DNA from 4 places in the Rossellomorea sp. YZS02 genome. Region 1 is predicted to be linked to each of the others. Evidence: riboswitches for the same ligand, from Rfam matches in the RefSeq annotation. Region 1 holds a riboswitch; each other region holds the start of a gene.
The links. A riboswitch is a leader RNA that binds a small molecule or an ion and turns the genes downstream of it on or off. The one in region 1 is predicted to bind thiamine pyrophosphate.

Region 1 (4,020 bases):
CCAATATGAATTCCCCTATAAAAACTCTCCTCTGTCACTTGGATCATCCCCCAAGAAAGCCACGTTGTCTCCCCTTTCCCGAACATGATCATTGAGGAAGACGTAGAGAGAAATACAAGGAAAAATGGCATGGTCATTAACATCACTAACCTACTCGCATATCCAGAGAATGACCACAATAAGAGGAAAGCGAACAAAGTCAAATACACTAGCCAGTTCAAGTAATGAACGAATAGTAAAAATAGAAAAAGGGCAACCATTACGATCAATTTCATACTCGGGTTAATGTGATGGAGCCAGGTGTGTTTATGAACGATTTCCATATTCACAATGCTTTACTCCTCACTACTTCTACACCCTCATCTTGACTCAGTCTTCCATTTTCAATCGTCCATACCCTGGTGGCAAAATGACGGATGATTTCAATATCGTGAGTCACCATCAATATAGTTGCGCCTTCTTGCTGTAACTCGAAAAGCATTTCAATTAGTTCGAACGTATTAAGAGCGTCCTGTCCGAAGGTTGGTTCATCCAATAACAGAATCTCCTTACTGGGAACGATGGATGCTGCAACACTTAATCTGCGTTTTTGACCCATAGATAAAGAATAAGGATGATGTTCCTTAAATGTACGAAGATGGAATCGCTGGAGTAGCTCATGAACATTTCTTTCCACACTCTCTTCGGTGAAGCTCTTTAGCCGGTAGCTATAGGCCACTTCATCAAAAACGGAATGGGTGACAAACTGTAATTCGGGATTTTGAAATACGAACGCACAATCTTTCGGAACTTTTTTCCTTTTGACCTGTATTCCATTTAATTCGTACGTACCGCTCGTATGAATGAATTTCATTAAGCTGTGAAGTAACGTTGATTTCCCTGCACCATTCTCTCCTGTTATAGCAATCCATTCCCCTTTACGGATTTCGGCATGAGGCAAATGAACCTTTTCTTTCTTTTGAATATAGCCTTTAAAATCCTCCAGTCTTGCAATCACAGGTCCCAACGAGGGAATCTCCCTCGTTTGACGGGATGTCAGATACTCCTTCCAGGCGTCCGGATACCAGACACCCAAGCTCTTCAACGTACCTTTGTAATGGTTCAGGATCCACTCCTTCGCTCCATCCGCCATAATGGTTCCATTTGAATCGAAAACGATGATTCGATCGATCATGTCAAGGACGTGATCAAGTTTATGCTCTACGATTACCAGTGTTTTATCTAAACAGATCTCTTTTATTGTTTTCCAAACAGATGTTGTACTTTGCTCATCCAACATCGAAGTCGGTTCGTCCAGGAACAATGTATCTGGCACCGAGGCAAGAGCAGAAGCAATGGCCAATTTCTGCTTCATGCCTCCTGATAATGTTGAGATTTTCGTATGGGGATCATCAAGTTCCAATCCCACCTCAGATAATAACCGTCGGATTTCACCTTTCATCTTTTCACGGGGAGTCCGTAAATTCTCCAGCACAAAGGCCAATTCTTCATCAACGAAGGGCATACAAAATTGTGAGTCCGGATCTTGAAATACATAGCCATAAGATTCTGATGCCTCCAAGTTTGCAGCTCTCATGGGAACATCCACAGATCTGGGGATCACCCCTGATAAAACATGGAGAAGTGTTGATTTACCACATCCGGATGGTCCCAATAGCAATACTTTCTCCCCTTCCTTGATTGACAGACTGACATCATTAAACATCCGTTTTTCCGATCCGGGAAATGTAAGTCGAAGTTTTTCGACATGCATACGCATCACCCCTTTAATGGTTCAATACATCGTAATCATCTTGATTTGCTCGTCTTACTAGACTTGTGACTCCTGTTTTCTCAAGAGCCCTTACCACATAAAAAGATCCTGCACCTGCGATGACAATCGATCCAAGTATTCTCACAACGATGAATAATGTCAAATTCCAAAGGACTAAATCCCCTATATACCCTTTCATGTAATCCATTAAAATGGAGCCACATGCAGACCCAACAGCCGCTAAACATATAATTGAAAGATCATAGCGTTTATATTTCGTTAGGAAGAAAACCAATTCTGCCATCAATCCCTGAATCACTCCGAATAAAAGAACCTCGAGTCCCCATTCTGAACCCATTAGAAACTCTCCTGAAGAAGCGGCTATTTCTGCTAAAATGGCGACTCCCGGTTTTCGGATAATCAAAAATGCCACTGTGGCCGCCATGAACCACATTCCATAGATAAATTGATCTGCATGCAATCCAATTGGTTTCAACAAATTATAAAATGGCCCCCAAAGCTTATAAATGACGCCAAACATAATGGAAATGACCACCGTCACTAAAATGTCGGTCAGTTTTAATTTAGACATGTGGTTCACTCATTTCCTTACCTGCATACAGGGCATGCTGAAACGGCCATTGTTCAAGGGTATAAGCCATCTCCCAAAACTGTAATTCATAAATGCTGCTTAAAATGAAATTATCTTTCATTCTTTCTTTGTCACATTCGGTCATGGATTCTGCCAATTCATCAAGTCGTTGGATTTGTTCTTCCACTAGCTCTTTAAACCACTCCCCTCCGTATGCCTTAATCCATTCCTGATAAACAGGCTCTTCCGGTGTGCAAAATTTCAGGCGTTCCCCCACTTCGTAATAGAGCCAATAGCATGGGAGGATCGCCGCCAGGATATCAGCTAGACCCCCATACCGTGCGGAACGATACATATGCGAGGTATAGGCATATGCCGTAGGGGCAGGCCTGAAATTCTTTCTTTCCTCTTCGGTAATGCCTAATTGCTTGGAGAAATTTTCATGTAATGAAAGCTCTGCTTCATTCGTCCCTACAGCGTGCGTTGCCATTCGTGATGTCGTATGTAGATCCAATGCCTTTGATGCACCAAGCGCCTGCACCTTTGAGAAATGTGAAAGGTAATAGGCATCTTGCAAAAGATAGTACTTGAACTTCTCGATTGGTAGCGTTCCATCCCCTATTCCTTTAACGAAAGGATGTTGAAAGCTCGCATCCCAAATTTCATTGACTTCGTTTCGTAGTACTTTTGAAAATGACATAATTTCCTGCTCCTTTTCCAGACGACCCGAAATGGGCAACAAAAAAGCCACTTCCCGTGATGCATACAGCATACAGAAAGTGGCTTGAGATCAGAATGATAGACTAGTATTCTTTGCGACCGTCAAACACCACTTCCCTACGCTGGTCTCAACCAGATCAGGTTCGAAGGGTCTTAAAGTAACACTTTAATCTCAGCCTTTTAGAAGGCACCCCTAGTGGATCGTCTTATGAAATTTTGTTTTCGTTGTAATCGTATCATGATACTTTTAGTTGTCAACATAAAAAAACAATTCATGTTATATTTTCAGTTACCAATCGGCCGTCGGATCCAGTGGCAGCAAAAGGTTGTACAGCAGATTAAATGCAATAAATTTTTTATAAAAAAGTTCATCAGACCATTTTTGTCTGCCTATCAGCACTGAATGAACATCCATAAACTTGCAATTTAATAAGAGGGACGGACCTTCTTGAAGGTCCGTCCCTCTCTTTATTTAAACCACCCTTTTTCTTTGGATTGTGTGATGGCTTCGATTCGATTTTTCACTTCAAGCTTGTCGAGTATGGTGGAGATATAGTTCCTGACAGTACCTGTTTTAAGCTTTAATTCATCAGCGATTTCCTTTGTGTTCTTCCCTTCGGCAACGAGCTCCAGCACTTCTTTTTCACGGTCTGTGAGAGGGTTTTCTTCGCTGTAGACATCATCCATCAACTCCGGTGCGTAGATACGCTTACCGTCCATTACCAGGCGGATTGAGTTTGCCAGTTCTTCACTGGGACTGTCCTTCAACAAGTAACCCTTTACTCCTCCTTTTAAAGCACGCTGGAAATAACCGGATCTTGCAAAAGTAGTAAGGATGATCACCTTACATTCTTCACCTTTCAACTCCTCTGCAGCTTCAAGGCCTGTCTTTTTAGGCATTTCGATATCCATGATGCAGATATCCGGCTTGAGTTCATGCACGAGGGAAATGGCT
Region 2 (4,020 bases), on a different contig from region 1:
GTGCAGTTGTCGCCTAGTTTTATCTATAAGGCAATAGGGTAGGATGATCATAAAGCTTTTTGGGACTTTGCCTATTTCAATTAGCTAAAGTATTCTATGTAAAGTACGAAAAATGTGTGATTACCCAGTGCACGTTTTGAAAGGAAGAGAATATGAAAGACGGAAGTGTTATACAAAAAGTATTGTTTCCATCACCTAATCCACATGTGGTGTTGTTTGAAGTCACTTATATATCCTCTGGGCTCAGGGTGAAGGGGCTGCTCGCGGAACCTGTCCTGAAGGGGAAGTATGATGCTTTCTTATATTTAAGAGGGGGGATCAAAGGGGTCGGAATGGTGAGACCCGCACGGATCGCCCAGTTCGCCTCACACGGATTTATCGTCTTTGCTCCCTATTACAGAGGAAATCTAGGGGGAGAGGGGAATGAAGACTTTGCCGGGGATGACCGGGAAGATGCTCTTTCCGGAGTGGAATTGCTTAAGAACCATCCACGAACAACCCGGAATCGGATCCATGTATTCGGCTTTTCCAGGGGTGGTGTCATGGCCCTCATGACGGGTATCGAGTACACGGAGGTGACGTCCGTGGTCACGTGGGGGGGCGTGTCTGATATGTTCCTTACATATGAGGAGCGAAAGGATCTCCGCAGGATGATGAAGAGAGTGATCGGGGGGAGCCCCAATAAAGTTCCTGAAAGGTATGAATGGCGAACCCCCCTTTATTCACTCCAGAAGTTAGAGGCACCGGTTTTGATCATTCATGGTGAAAAAGACCAGAACGTTTCCGTGGAGCATGCATATAGATTAGAAAAAAGATTGAAGGAACTCGGGAAACCGGTCACGTCCCATTATTACAAAGAGTTCACCCACTATTTTCCGCCCCGAAAGAACCAACAGATCGTTTCCCTGCTCTGTTCCTGGATGAAGGACCAATAGTCAGTGGTGTATGATGAGATTAAAAAGGATTGAGGTCATACAAAATGGGCATGGGCTTAGAACTTAACACGATGATCGTGACAAAAGGGAAAGAAGAAAGAAAAGAAGGGAATCTCTTTCACCTTCAAAAATCTGGATATCGTCTATTTCCGATGCATATCCCCATTGATGTGAGAAAGTCGAAACACAGTGATCCGATTGGTTTCGGAACAATTGAGAAGATGGAGTGGAAGGATGGGGTCACGACGATCTTCTACCGGTTGATCTCCCTGAACAGGACAAATTAAATAAAACGAGTGGCTGCAGGCAGCCACTCGTTTTATTTGATTTCCTCATACAACAGATAACGGTTATCCTTCGTTTGAGCGATAAGATAATTCTTATGATCTTTCACACTATAAATGGGTGTCCCTTTTGCCAATGTATTTGCCGTAAAGTCATTCACTGGATGATACTTGGTTTCGATCTTTTCTTTGATGGAACCGATCTTTTCATTTAGGGTCAGCTTCTTCTCTACGGATACCTTCACATATTCCTTGTCGTTCACCACCATCATATCCCCATATCCGCATAACTCATAGGATGCAGGCTTTTTCTCCCCGCATGCACTCAATACAAATACGCATAATAGCAAGACAATCAGACGCTTCATATTTCTCCTCCTTCACCATAATGCACATATTCAAAAGATATTCAGGCTTGTACGTGAACATGTTTCTTTTTTTTTTTGAAGGGGTTGATTTTCCTTATGTGGTACAGTAAAGGAAATAATGAATGATTGGAGGACACCATGAGTAAACTTGAAATCATTGTCTTAAATGAAGAAGATGCAAGGGCAGCAGAAGCTTCCGGAGCAGATCGTCTTGAATTAGTATCCGCCATACATACGGGAGGATTGACACCAGGGTACCATGTCATAGAAAAGGTATTGGAAGCAGTCTCTATTCCTGTTCAGATCATGATCCGTCTGCATTCCTCATCCTTTCGGTATTCCATGGACGAGGTTAAAGTCATGGCAGACCAGGTTCGGACCATTAAGGAAATCGGTGGTGAGGGGATCGTATTTGGTGCTCTAACACATGAGGGAAAACTGGATGTGAATGCGTTAAAGGAAATTGTTCAAGCCGCGGATGGGCAATCGATCACATTTCACAGGGCAATCGACGAGGCTTTGGATCCGGTAGTCCTTTGTAAAGAAATACATCGATCGGAACTGGCAGTAGAGAGGATTCTTACATCAGGAGGTAGATCCGTGGTGAGAGAAGGGCTCGAAAACATTAAAAGCATGATAAAAGTAGAGAAGGCTGGCGGACCTCTTATCATGCCCGGTTCAGGGTTAACGCTTGATAACATCGACGAAATACACAGTGTGCTACATGCGAAGGAATACCATGTAGGGTCAGGTGTACGCCACCAGGGAAGATACGATAGGGCAATAGACCAGGAAAAAGTAGCAGCATTCAAAAAAGTGATCATGTCCTGAATTGATTCTTTCAACCTATATGAAACGGAATTCCGGTATGGTAAAAATAGTATGTAACAACTGAATATTCTTATTTCTACTGGGGGAGTCCGATACAAGCTTGGACTGAGAGAAGAACGCAGGAGTTCTTTGACCCTTTGAACCTGATCTGGATGATACCAGCGGAGGGAAGTAGTGGAGAAGTGCCAAATGTTTTTATTTAAGGCGCTTACTACTTTTTGACATGTCGGGTTCTGATCATTCAGGACCCTTTTTTGTGTCTTCATTTTCACTTAAGGATAAGTGAACTGCCTGACGAGGTAACCTTCCGGACCCAATCACAAGGAGGAGAAGGTAGATGGCAATCGAGTTAAAATCTCAATTTACAAACAGTAAAAAAGTGTACGTCAGAGGATCACGGCCGGACATAAACGTTCCGATGAGAGAAATTGAACAGAGTAAGACGAAGGCAGCCTTTGGGGAAGAAGAGAATGCTCCTGTTTGTGTTTACGATACGAGTGGGCCGTATACAGATCCACAATATCGTGTGGATATCAATAAAGGATTGCCTTCGGTGCGGAAGAAATGGATTATGGAACGAGGAGACGTGGAAGTCTACGAAGGACGTGAAGTCGTTCCGGAAGATAACGGTTATAGAAGTAAAGACCCCGGTGCCGGGCTGAAATGGTTCCCTCATGCAAACCGAAATCCTTTACGGGCAAAAAAGGGTGGTAACATCACTCAAATGCACTACGCAAAGAAAGGAATCATTACACCAGAAATGGAGTTCATCTCAATCCGGGAAAATGTGGATCCGGCTTTTGTAAGAGATGAGGTGGCAAGCGGAAGGGCAATCATACCTTCTAATATCAATCATCCTGAATGTGAGCCCATGATCATCGGCCGACACTTCCATGTGAAGATCAATGCGAATATCGGCAATTCTGCTGTATCATCCTCGATTGAAGAAGAAGTGGAGAAAATGACATGGGCAACCAGGTGGGGCGCAGATACCATCATGGACTTATCGACAGGGAAAGACATTCATACTACACGTGAGTGGGTGATTCGGAACTCTCCCGTCCCTGTAGGTACTGTACCGATCTATCAAGCTCTGGAAAAGGTAAACGGGATAGCAGAAGATCTTACGTGGGAGGTGTACCGGGATACGCTGATCGAGCAGGCAGAGCAGGGTGTTGATTACTTTACCATCCATTCCGGGGTATTGTTGAGATATATTCATTTAACCGTTGATCGTACCACAGGTATCGTGTCACGGGGAGGTTCGATCATGGCACAGTGGTGTCTGGCCCATCATAAGGAGAACTTTCTTTATACCCATTTTGAAGAAATTTGTGAAATTGCAGAGGCTTATGATATTTCGATTTCACTAGGGGATGGATTAAGACCGGGGTCGATCGCAGATGCCAATGACGAAGCCCAATTTGCTGAGCTTGAAACACTGGGCGAGTTAACGAAAATCGCTTGGAGGCATGATGTCCAGGTGATGATTGAAGGGCCTGGTCATGTCCCGATGCATATGATTAAAGAAAACGTGGATAAGCAAATGGAAATCTGTCATGAAGCCCCTTTCTATACATTGGGACCATTAACGACAGATAT
Region 3 (4,020 bases), on a different contig from region 1:
AAGTTGGTTCCGAATTTAATGGCTGCTGCCTTTATATTGGCGGGGATATTCTTGACAATTGAACTGATTGGCGTTGGAAGGGACGGTCAAAACGCTTCGCAGGAGCAAGACGCCATGGTGACTCCAGCTTCAAATGAACCCACTGAGTTGAATGAACCGACGGCCGATAAACTGATGGCAGCAGCGTATAATCGATATGATTTGATCCTTAACGATAAAGGGACTGCTGAAACCTTTGAATATAAAGGGGAGCGCTACCGATTTATGAGTGAAGAATTTGACTCAAGAGATAAAGTGATCCATTTCCTGATAGAGAGCTTTACGCCGGATGCGGCTAAACAGCTGGCGGAGGATCTCCCCTTTATAGTCTATAAAGGAAAGCTGGCACAGCCCGATGTATCTTATGAAACCAGTTATCAATGGAGCAATACTACTGCCATTAAGGTGAGAACATCAGAATCGATGAGTGATGTAACTTACGAAATACCGGTTTCGGAAGGTTCCCGGGAAGTGAATGTCCAAAGGTTCAGGTTGATTTATGATAATGGATGGAAGTTCAGTGTGGTGATGCCCTTCTCTTTTAGAGAAGTCAAGAAAGAGACCAGTGAGTGGAACCTCAGTCTGACATCAGAAGAAGAGTCGGTCTATCAAGTGTTTTCCCAAGATCCAAAGGAAGAACATTTACACGGGTTATCCCCCATCAGCATAGCAAAGTTGTATGTCCAGGCATCACTGGACGAACGACATGACCTTGTCTATGAAATGTACACAGACAGACCGGATTATATTCGATGGACAAAAGAAGAGGACGAGAAGTTTCCCCGAGCGGACAGGGTGACGAAGGAAAGTATATTACGTGTCTTCAAAGGAATCGATAACGGTGAATTTATTCAAACAAGCGATATGGATGGATATATTAAGTATGATAATGGTGGTGAGGGAGATATGGGCTTTCAGATGGTAAAGGATGAAGACGGCTATTGGAACGTAGGATTCATGCCAATTCAGTAGATATTTTAAGAGGACTCCTTCTTGAATGAAAAAGAACAAAGTAAATAACAAAAATAGAGCTGCTAAAAATGGGTATTATGACACACGTCCATTAGAGTAGCTCTTTTGTCATGGTTCAGTAAATAGGTATATAATAGAGAGTATACGAGTATAGTAGTCATGAAGAAATAAAAGGGGGCTAGATGAATGATCAGATTGTCCAGGACAAAGAAAGTCATGTTACTCGGTATCGCAATCATCCTCATAATAGTAGCCAACCGGATTTCCACTGTGCAGCACCTGACAGCAAGGATCGCTACCAAACTGTATGTGAGCCTTAAGTATCAGGACCTTGATCTTGAATATCAAAACGTTGAATTCTCCCCTCAATTTGGAGATTATTCTGTAGCGTATAAGGACAAGGATGGAAAAGTATATGGATTCATGGTCACCCCTAAGTCAATGCCCGTCATTATCCTTCATGATCCTCTCAGAGAGACACCTTAAGAAAAGAACCTTTCATACTTTAATTCTATCAATCTTCATGTATAATAAATCTTAACAACTTTATAAACGTTACCACAAGGGGAGCGAAAGCTGAGAGTGAACAATCTGTTCTGACCCTCTGAACCTGTTAGTTAGGACTAGCGTAGGGATGTGGAAAATAAGCCTATTTATGCTTATTTCAATGCATGCACTCAGCCTCCTTATGGTTTCGTTTCATTACCTAAGGGGGATTTTTTATATGAAACACACTCGACTCATTGTATTACTTGAAGCGTCATTGATGGCAGCCTTCGCCGTCATCCTTGATATGATGCCTTCTATTAAGCTGTCACCGAGTATCTCTATTTCAATTGCCATGGTTCCGATCTTTCTATTATCTTATCGACGTGGATGGAGAGCAGGACTAATGGGAGGATTTCTATGGGGAATATTGCAGATTGCCCTTGGAGATGCCTGGATTGCGACACCGGTTCAAATGGTAATAGAGTACTTCATCGCCTTTGCCTTCATTGGTTTTGCCGGTGTTTTTGCGGGGAAGATACAGGCAGCATTAGGAAAAAGCAGACGATCCAAAGCCATTCTGTGGGTAGTGATTGCGACATTTGCGGGAAGCCTCGCCCGCTATTTCTGGCATTTCATCGCAGGGTTTGTGTTTTTTGCCGAATACGCCCCTGATGATATGTCGCCGCTGCTCTTCTCTCTCATAGTAAACGGCATCACCATGCTGGGTTCGGCTGTTTTATGTTCCATTGTATTGATGATCATGGTCAACATGGCGCCAAGACTGATCAAAGTACGGACGCACCAGCAGGAAATCAGCCGAAAGGCATCATAACATTACTGGGACTGGTCTGATACATGACCGGTCTTTTTTTGTCAATACACCCCAAGTCTTAGAGGGAATTACTTCCGCGGTTTCTGTTGGAATTTCAAGATCTTTATTATATTGAAGATACGATAATATGCAGGAGTGAGTGGGATGTCGGAATGGATCATACGTATTGCAGAAGAATGGGGGATATGGGGTGTATTGTTTTCTCTATTTATTGAAGGAAGTGCTTTTCCTTTTTTTGGAACATTTTTCATCGTGACGATGGGATTCATCCTCGATTTAACCTGGGTGGAAATCGGAGTCATTTCAATAGCTGGAAGCTTTTTATACACCATGGGAAGTTATATACCATACTATATCAGTTTTAAACTGGGGGAGAAGATAGAGGGGAAGCTCAAGCCAAAGAAGCTGGAGAAGCTCAGATTGGGCCAGGAAAAGTTCAATCGATACGGAATTTGGAGCGTAGCGATCGCAAGTCCACTTCATTTAGGGAATGTCATCCCCTTCCTTGCAGGCATGGCGAAAATGGATGTGAAGGCCTATTCCCTCCTGACGATGCTCGGTATTGCTCCTTCCACTTTCCTGTTTTTGAGTATAGGAAAGTTATATGATGGGGAGAAAGATGTGATACTTGAAGTGATTGAAGACTATCAAGTGTTGGTCCTTATTGGTTTTGTGGTGGTAACGGGTGCGTATATGATGTTAAAAAGAAATCGCAAGAAAAAGGATTATTCGAGAAGTCTGGATTGACCCGAAAGGAATTCCGGCTCATAAAAGAAAAGTTTCAGAACATATTTCGATAAAATCAACCTCCCCCTGTTTTTTTGTATATTTATATCCACGTAAAATCTTCCTCTTACTCATTGCTTACACCACTGCTTTCCTATACACTAGACCTATTCAAAAAAGCGCGTGTGGAGAGATCATATGGAAGCAAAAATGATAAGAAGATACGACATTATGGAGGTCAGCCTGCTGGCAGGGAAGATCATGCTGCAAAGCGGGGCGGAGACGTACCGCGTCGAGGATACGATGATGCGGATCGCTGCTTCGTTTGGGATATCCGAATCCCACAGCTATGTGACGCCTACGGGGATCATTTTCTCGATTGAGACCTCAGAACCGACGAAGACAAAGCTGATCCGGATTAATGAGAGGTCAACGGATCTTGAGAAAGTGACTCTCGTAAACAGTATCTCGAGGCAAATCAGTCAAGGTCATTTGACCCTTGAAGAAGCGTACAATGCCCTTGAGAAGTTGGATCAATCCGATTTATCCTATTCCTTCCTGATTCAGGTGGTGGCGGCAGCAATCGCAAGTGGATGCTTCCTCATCATGTTCCAAGGGGGATGGAATGACTTCCTGCCGGCCCTGATCACTGGCGGGATCGGATTCACAAGTGTGATCTATTTACATCGTCTCGTTCCGATCAAGTTCTTCGCCGAGTTCCTTGCCTCCTTCATCATCGGCATGGTGTCATTCGGGTTTGTCCATCTCGGGATGGGGCAGGAGTTGGATAAAATCATCATTGGATCCGTCATGCCCCTGGTTCCAGGCCTCCTGATCACCAATGCCGTCCGGGATTTAATGGCAGGACATTTGGTATCGGGCCTGTCAAAGGGCGCGGAAGCCTTTTTAACGGCATTTGCCATCGGGACGGGTATTGCCGTTGTGTTTACTTTAACGTAAGA
Region 4 (4,020 bases), on a different contig from region 1:
AGGCCATGGAGTATTTCGGCTGCATCATCCCCAATAATGACTGTCTTTACAGGGGATTTGAATTCAGCATGAACAGAGCTATGGTGATTTTATGAAATAATCATAAGGATGTTTAATTCCCTCCGAAAATGGGGTATATCCTCAACTGGAGGGATGAACATGCTACATCAAGAAACCAAATCACAAATAAAAAAAACACCCGAAATAAAAAAGGATTTCTATATACAGCAATTATTGAGGATTGGCGTCTATAAATCTTTCGACAAGCAGCTTTATGAACTGTCGATGAATGAATTACAGGACGTTTATCTTGAGTACTATGTTGGTGGAGATATACTGCGTTAAAAAAGACGACCCTTTAGAAAAAGGATCGTCTTTTATTATGTGTGAAGATATTATGGCACATCATGCCCCATGGATGTTTGAAGGATCTCAAACCACTGATCATGATTCAATGTAATGGAAAGGGAATCGATTGCGTTTTGAATCCTGTCTTTCTTACCTGAACCGACAATCGGCATAATATTAGCTGGATGATTGAGAAGCCATGCATATAAAACTTCGTCAATTCCCTTTGCACCCGTTTCCTCTTGGATGTTCTTTAATGTGTGTTGAAGTCGGAGAGCTTTCTCATCTTCACCTTTAAAGATTGCCCCTCCTGCGAGTGGCGACCATGCCATCGGTGCCACTCGTTTTTCCTGACATAGATTTAAAGTGCCATCTTCAAAGTTCTCTAAGTGATAAGCAGATAGTTCAATTTGGTTTGTAATCAATGGGAACGGTAAATAAGATTGAAGCATATTCCATTGATGATCTTTGAAATTTGAAACACCGAAATGGCGTACTTTTCCCTCTTCCTTTAACTGAGTGAAGGCTTCGGCCACTTCCTCACCATTCATGAATGGATCTGGTCGGTGAATTAATAATAAGTCGATATAGTCCGTTTTTAAATTTTGAAGAGAATTCTCGACGGATGTGAGAATGTGCTTCTTACTAGTGTTGTAATGATGTGTTTTATGTTCAGGTCGATGATCCGAAGGCAGAACGATACCGCATTTCGTCACAATCTCCATCTTTTCCCGCAAGGAAGGGTCAAGGGCTAGAGCTTCACCGAATAAAGCTTCACATGTGTATGAACCATAAATGTCGGCATGGTCAAAGGTTGTGATTCCGTTTTCAATATTATGTTGAATAAGGGATAGTGTATCTTCCTTCGATTGATTCCAATCTGCAAGCCTCCACAAACCATGAATGATCCTGGAGAACGATAAGTCTTCAGTCATTTGTATTCGTTGCATAGATGTAACCTCTCTTCATTTGGTATGTAGACATTCTTTCAAAGTCATACTAGTAAGTATATTACTACGTTTTGAAAGGAAATAGAAATGATTGGACCTCATTGGGATATATTACGTCAGTGGGATGTGGATGCGACTGGCGTGAAGATGCTCCACCTTCATCCCCATGTCATGAGGGTGATGGATGGTAAGAGAACCTATTATCTAAAGAAGAGAGAGGATTCATCTATTGAGAATTGCTTGGAAGAGTACCATTTGTCCTCATATCTACTGAATAATGGCCTCCATGTTGAATCCCCAATCTTAACTTCATCACAGAGACCCTTTGTGAAAGAGGGAAAGCAAATCTATTCACTCTATGAAGAACTTGTTGGAACGCCATTAACGAAATGTTCTTTCACTTCCTTTGGAAGTGCAGGAGCAAACCTTTCAATCCTTCACCGCCTCCTGAAAGAATATCGCAGCACATATGAAATAAGGGCTTGGGATATAGCACGTCATGTGAAGGAATGGATGAGTGAGCTTGAAACTACAAGGATTGGGAAGCGAGGGAAGGACTTACTATCAAGAATGGAAGGTTGGGAATCGTACTATGACCAGTTGCCTGTTCAGCTTGTCCATAGTGATTATCATCGGGGGAATATATTGATGAAGGGGAATGATGTCAGTGGGATCATTGATTTTGCCAGGATCAGAACGGCACCACGCATTACAGACATCGCTTACTTTCTGGCAGGTTTACTGAAGGATAATGAAAAGGTTGATAGGGAGAATTATTTCAGGTCTAAACAATTATTTGTCGGTGGATATGGGGCTGAAAGACATTTGACCAACTTGGAGAAAAGGATGCTGCCTATAGTGATCATTCTCTTCCTTTTGCAATATGCCTTTTTATATGACCAAAAGGGATATGCAGAAAAGGGCCTCTTCTGTGTTTCCCTGATTGATGAGATCCTGAACCGGGTTTAAATATATGGATTTTATCAAAATGAAAAGTAAATACTTGATTAACGATCCGTTCTATGGCACAGTAGGAAAGAAGATCACGTTTAATTTCATATTCAATGTGTAGGGGGACCGGAATGGCCGGTTGAGATTGTATCCTGTAGATGCTGACCCTTTGAACCTGAACTGGCTGATACCAGCGTAGGAAACATTCTATTAAACGATACATATTATGTTTAACGATGCGTCCTAGGCTACAGCCCGGGGCGCTTTTTTATTTTACATTCATTCACCCTCATGTGCGAAGAATAATTGAATAGACGTTGATATTGTATAAGATGTAAGGAGGAAACATGATGAAAAAATGGATGTTCATCATCTGTTCTGTATTTCTATTAACTGCCTGCAGCGCTGGGGAAGATACAACTGATGAGAAGAAAGAAAGTCTTAAAAAGGTTTCGGTCGTACTCGACTGGACACCGAACACCAATCATACCGGTTTATATGTAGCGAAAGAAAAAGGCTACTTCAAAGACCAGGGACTCGATGTTGAAATCATCTTACCCGGAGAAGCGGGTGCGGACCAACTCGTTGCTTCAGGAAAGGCACAATTCGGGGTAGGATACCAGGAAAGTGTCACACAAGCACGAGTCCAGGATGTACCGCTCGTATCTATTGCTGCGGTTATTCAGCATAATACTTCAGGGTTTGCTTCACCTAAGAGCAAGGGTATAACAGAACCTAAGGATTTCGAAGGGAAAAGCTATGGCGGATGGGGATCTCCTGTTGAAAAAGCCGTTATGGATTCGATCATGAAACAGGAAAATGCCGATGTGGAAAAAGTGAATTTCATCAACATGGGAGATACCGATTTCTTTACTGCCGTAAAACGGGATGTTGATTTCGCCTGGATCTACTATGGTTGGACGGGTATCGAGGCAGAGCTTCGCGGTGAGGATCTGAACATGATGTATGTAAAGGACTATTCGGATAAATTGGATTATTACACACCGGTCCTCACCACAAATGAAAAAATGATCGAATCAGACCCTGATACGGTCAAAGCGTTCCTGGCAGCTACTTCCAAGGGGTACGAGTACAGCATCGATAACCCGAAAGAAGCTGGTGACATTCTTCTGAAAGCAGCACCTGATCTTGATAAAGAACTAGTCATGAAGAGTCAGGAATGGTTAGCACCAAAGTACAAAGATGACGCTGAAAGATGGGGAGAGCAGAAGCTTGAAGTATGGGAAAACTATGCATCATGGATGTATGATAATGATTTATTAGATAAGAAGCTGGAAAGCAAGAAAGCATTCACGAACGAATTCTTACCGAAATAAGAGGTGAACAAAATGGGGAACTCACTCGTAAGCATACAAATCATTCCGAAGACAAATAACGGGGAAGACGTCATTCCATATGTTGATGAGGCAATTGCCATCATTGAAAAATCGGGTGTCCGATATGAAGTACATCCCTTGGAAACGACGATGGAGGGAAATCTATCTGACCTATTTAAGGTGATTGAACAAATGAATGAACGGATGATTGAAATAGGTAGCAAAAACGTGATCTCACAAATCAAAGTACTGTATCAGCCCGACGGTATTGAAATGAATCAATTAACGGAGAAGTTTAGATGATGAGAACATGGATTTCAAAAGGATGGAGACCCTTCTTGGTCCTCATCCTTTTATTCATCATTTGGGAAGTATCCATCAGAGTATTCGAAGTACCTGCTTGGCTGATGCCTCCACCTTCAGACATTTGGGCA

Region 2: it holds a riboswitch for thiamine pyrophosphate, as region 1 does, so the genes downstream of both, thiC (phosphomethylpyrimidine synthase ThiC) here and tenA (thiaminase II) in region 1, are expected to answer to the same signal.
Region 3: it holds a riboswitch for thiamine pyrophosphate, as region 1 does, so the genes downstream of both, thiT (energy-coupled thiamine transporter ThiT) here and tenA (thiaminase II) in region 1, are expected to answer to the same signal.
Region 4: it holds a riboswitch for thiamine pyrophosphate, as region 1 does, so the genes downstream of both, SLH55_RS07755 (ABC transporter substrate-binding protein) here and tenA (thiaminase II) in region 1, are expected to answer to the same signal.

Annotation. Positions count from the first base shown of each region.
Region 1 covers NZ_JAXBLY010000012.1:70,488-74,507, forward strand. Annotated here, with positions in the region: gene SLH55_RS13030 (energy-coupling factor transporter transmembrane component T family protein) at 1-329, opposite strand, end outside; gene SLH55_RS13035 (ABC transporter ATP-binding protein) at 326-1,753, opposite strand; gene SLH55_RS13040 (ECF transporter S component) at 1,767-2,345, opposite strand; gene tenA (thiaminase II) at 2,338-3,045, opposite strand; TPP riboswitch at 3,163-3,270, opposite strand; gene SLH55_RS13050 (response regulator transcription factor) at 3,534-4,020, opposite strand, start outside.
Region 2 covers NZ_JAXBLY010000019.1:76,354-80,373, reverse strand. Annotated here, with positions in the region: gene SLH55_RS17715 (alpha/beta hydrolase family protein) at 153-935, shown strand; gene SLH55_RS17710 (DUF2584 domain-containing protein) at 980-1,222, shown strand; gene SLH55_RS17705 (hypothetical protein) at 1,255-1,587, opposite strand; gene SLH55_RS17700 (copper homeostasis protein CutC) at 1,726-2,418, shown strand; TPP riboswitch at 2,490-2,605, shown strand; gene thiC (phosphomethylpyrimidine synthase ThiC) at 2,756-4,020, shown strand, end outside.
Region 3 covers NZ_JAXBLY010000017.1:52,231-56,250, forward strand. Annotated here, with positions in the region: gene SLH55_RS16495 (DL-endopeptidase inhibitor IseA family protein) at 1-1,011, shown strand, start outside; gene SLH55_RS16500 (hypothetical protein) at 1,198-1,497, shown strand; TPP riboswitch at 1,565-1,663, shown strand; gene thiT (energy-coupled thiamine transporter ThiT) at 1,736-2,332, shown strand; gene SLH55_RS16510 (DedA family protein) at 2,477-3,079, shown strand; gene SLH55_RS16515 (threonine/serine exporter family protein) at 3,257-4,018, shown strand.
Region 4 covers NZ_JAXBLY010000006.1:81,959-85,978, forward strand. Annotated here, with positions in the region: gene SLH55_RS07740 (Fur-regulated basic protein FbpA) at 160-345, shown strand; gene SLH55_RS07745 (aldo/keto reductase) at 396-1,298, opposite strand; gene SLH55_RS07750 (phosphotransferase enzyme family protein) at 1,386-2,267, shown strand; TPP riboswitch at 2,359-2,468, shown strand; gene SLH55_RS07755 (ABC transporter substrate-binding protein) at 2,600-3,586, shown strand; gene SLH55_RS07760 (MTH1187 family thiamine-binding protein) at 3,599-3,889, shown strand; gene SLH55_RS07765 (ABC transporter permease) at 3,889-4,020, shown strand, end outside.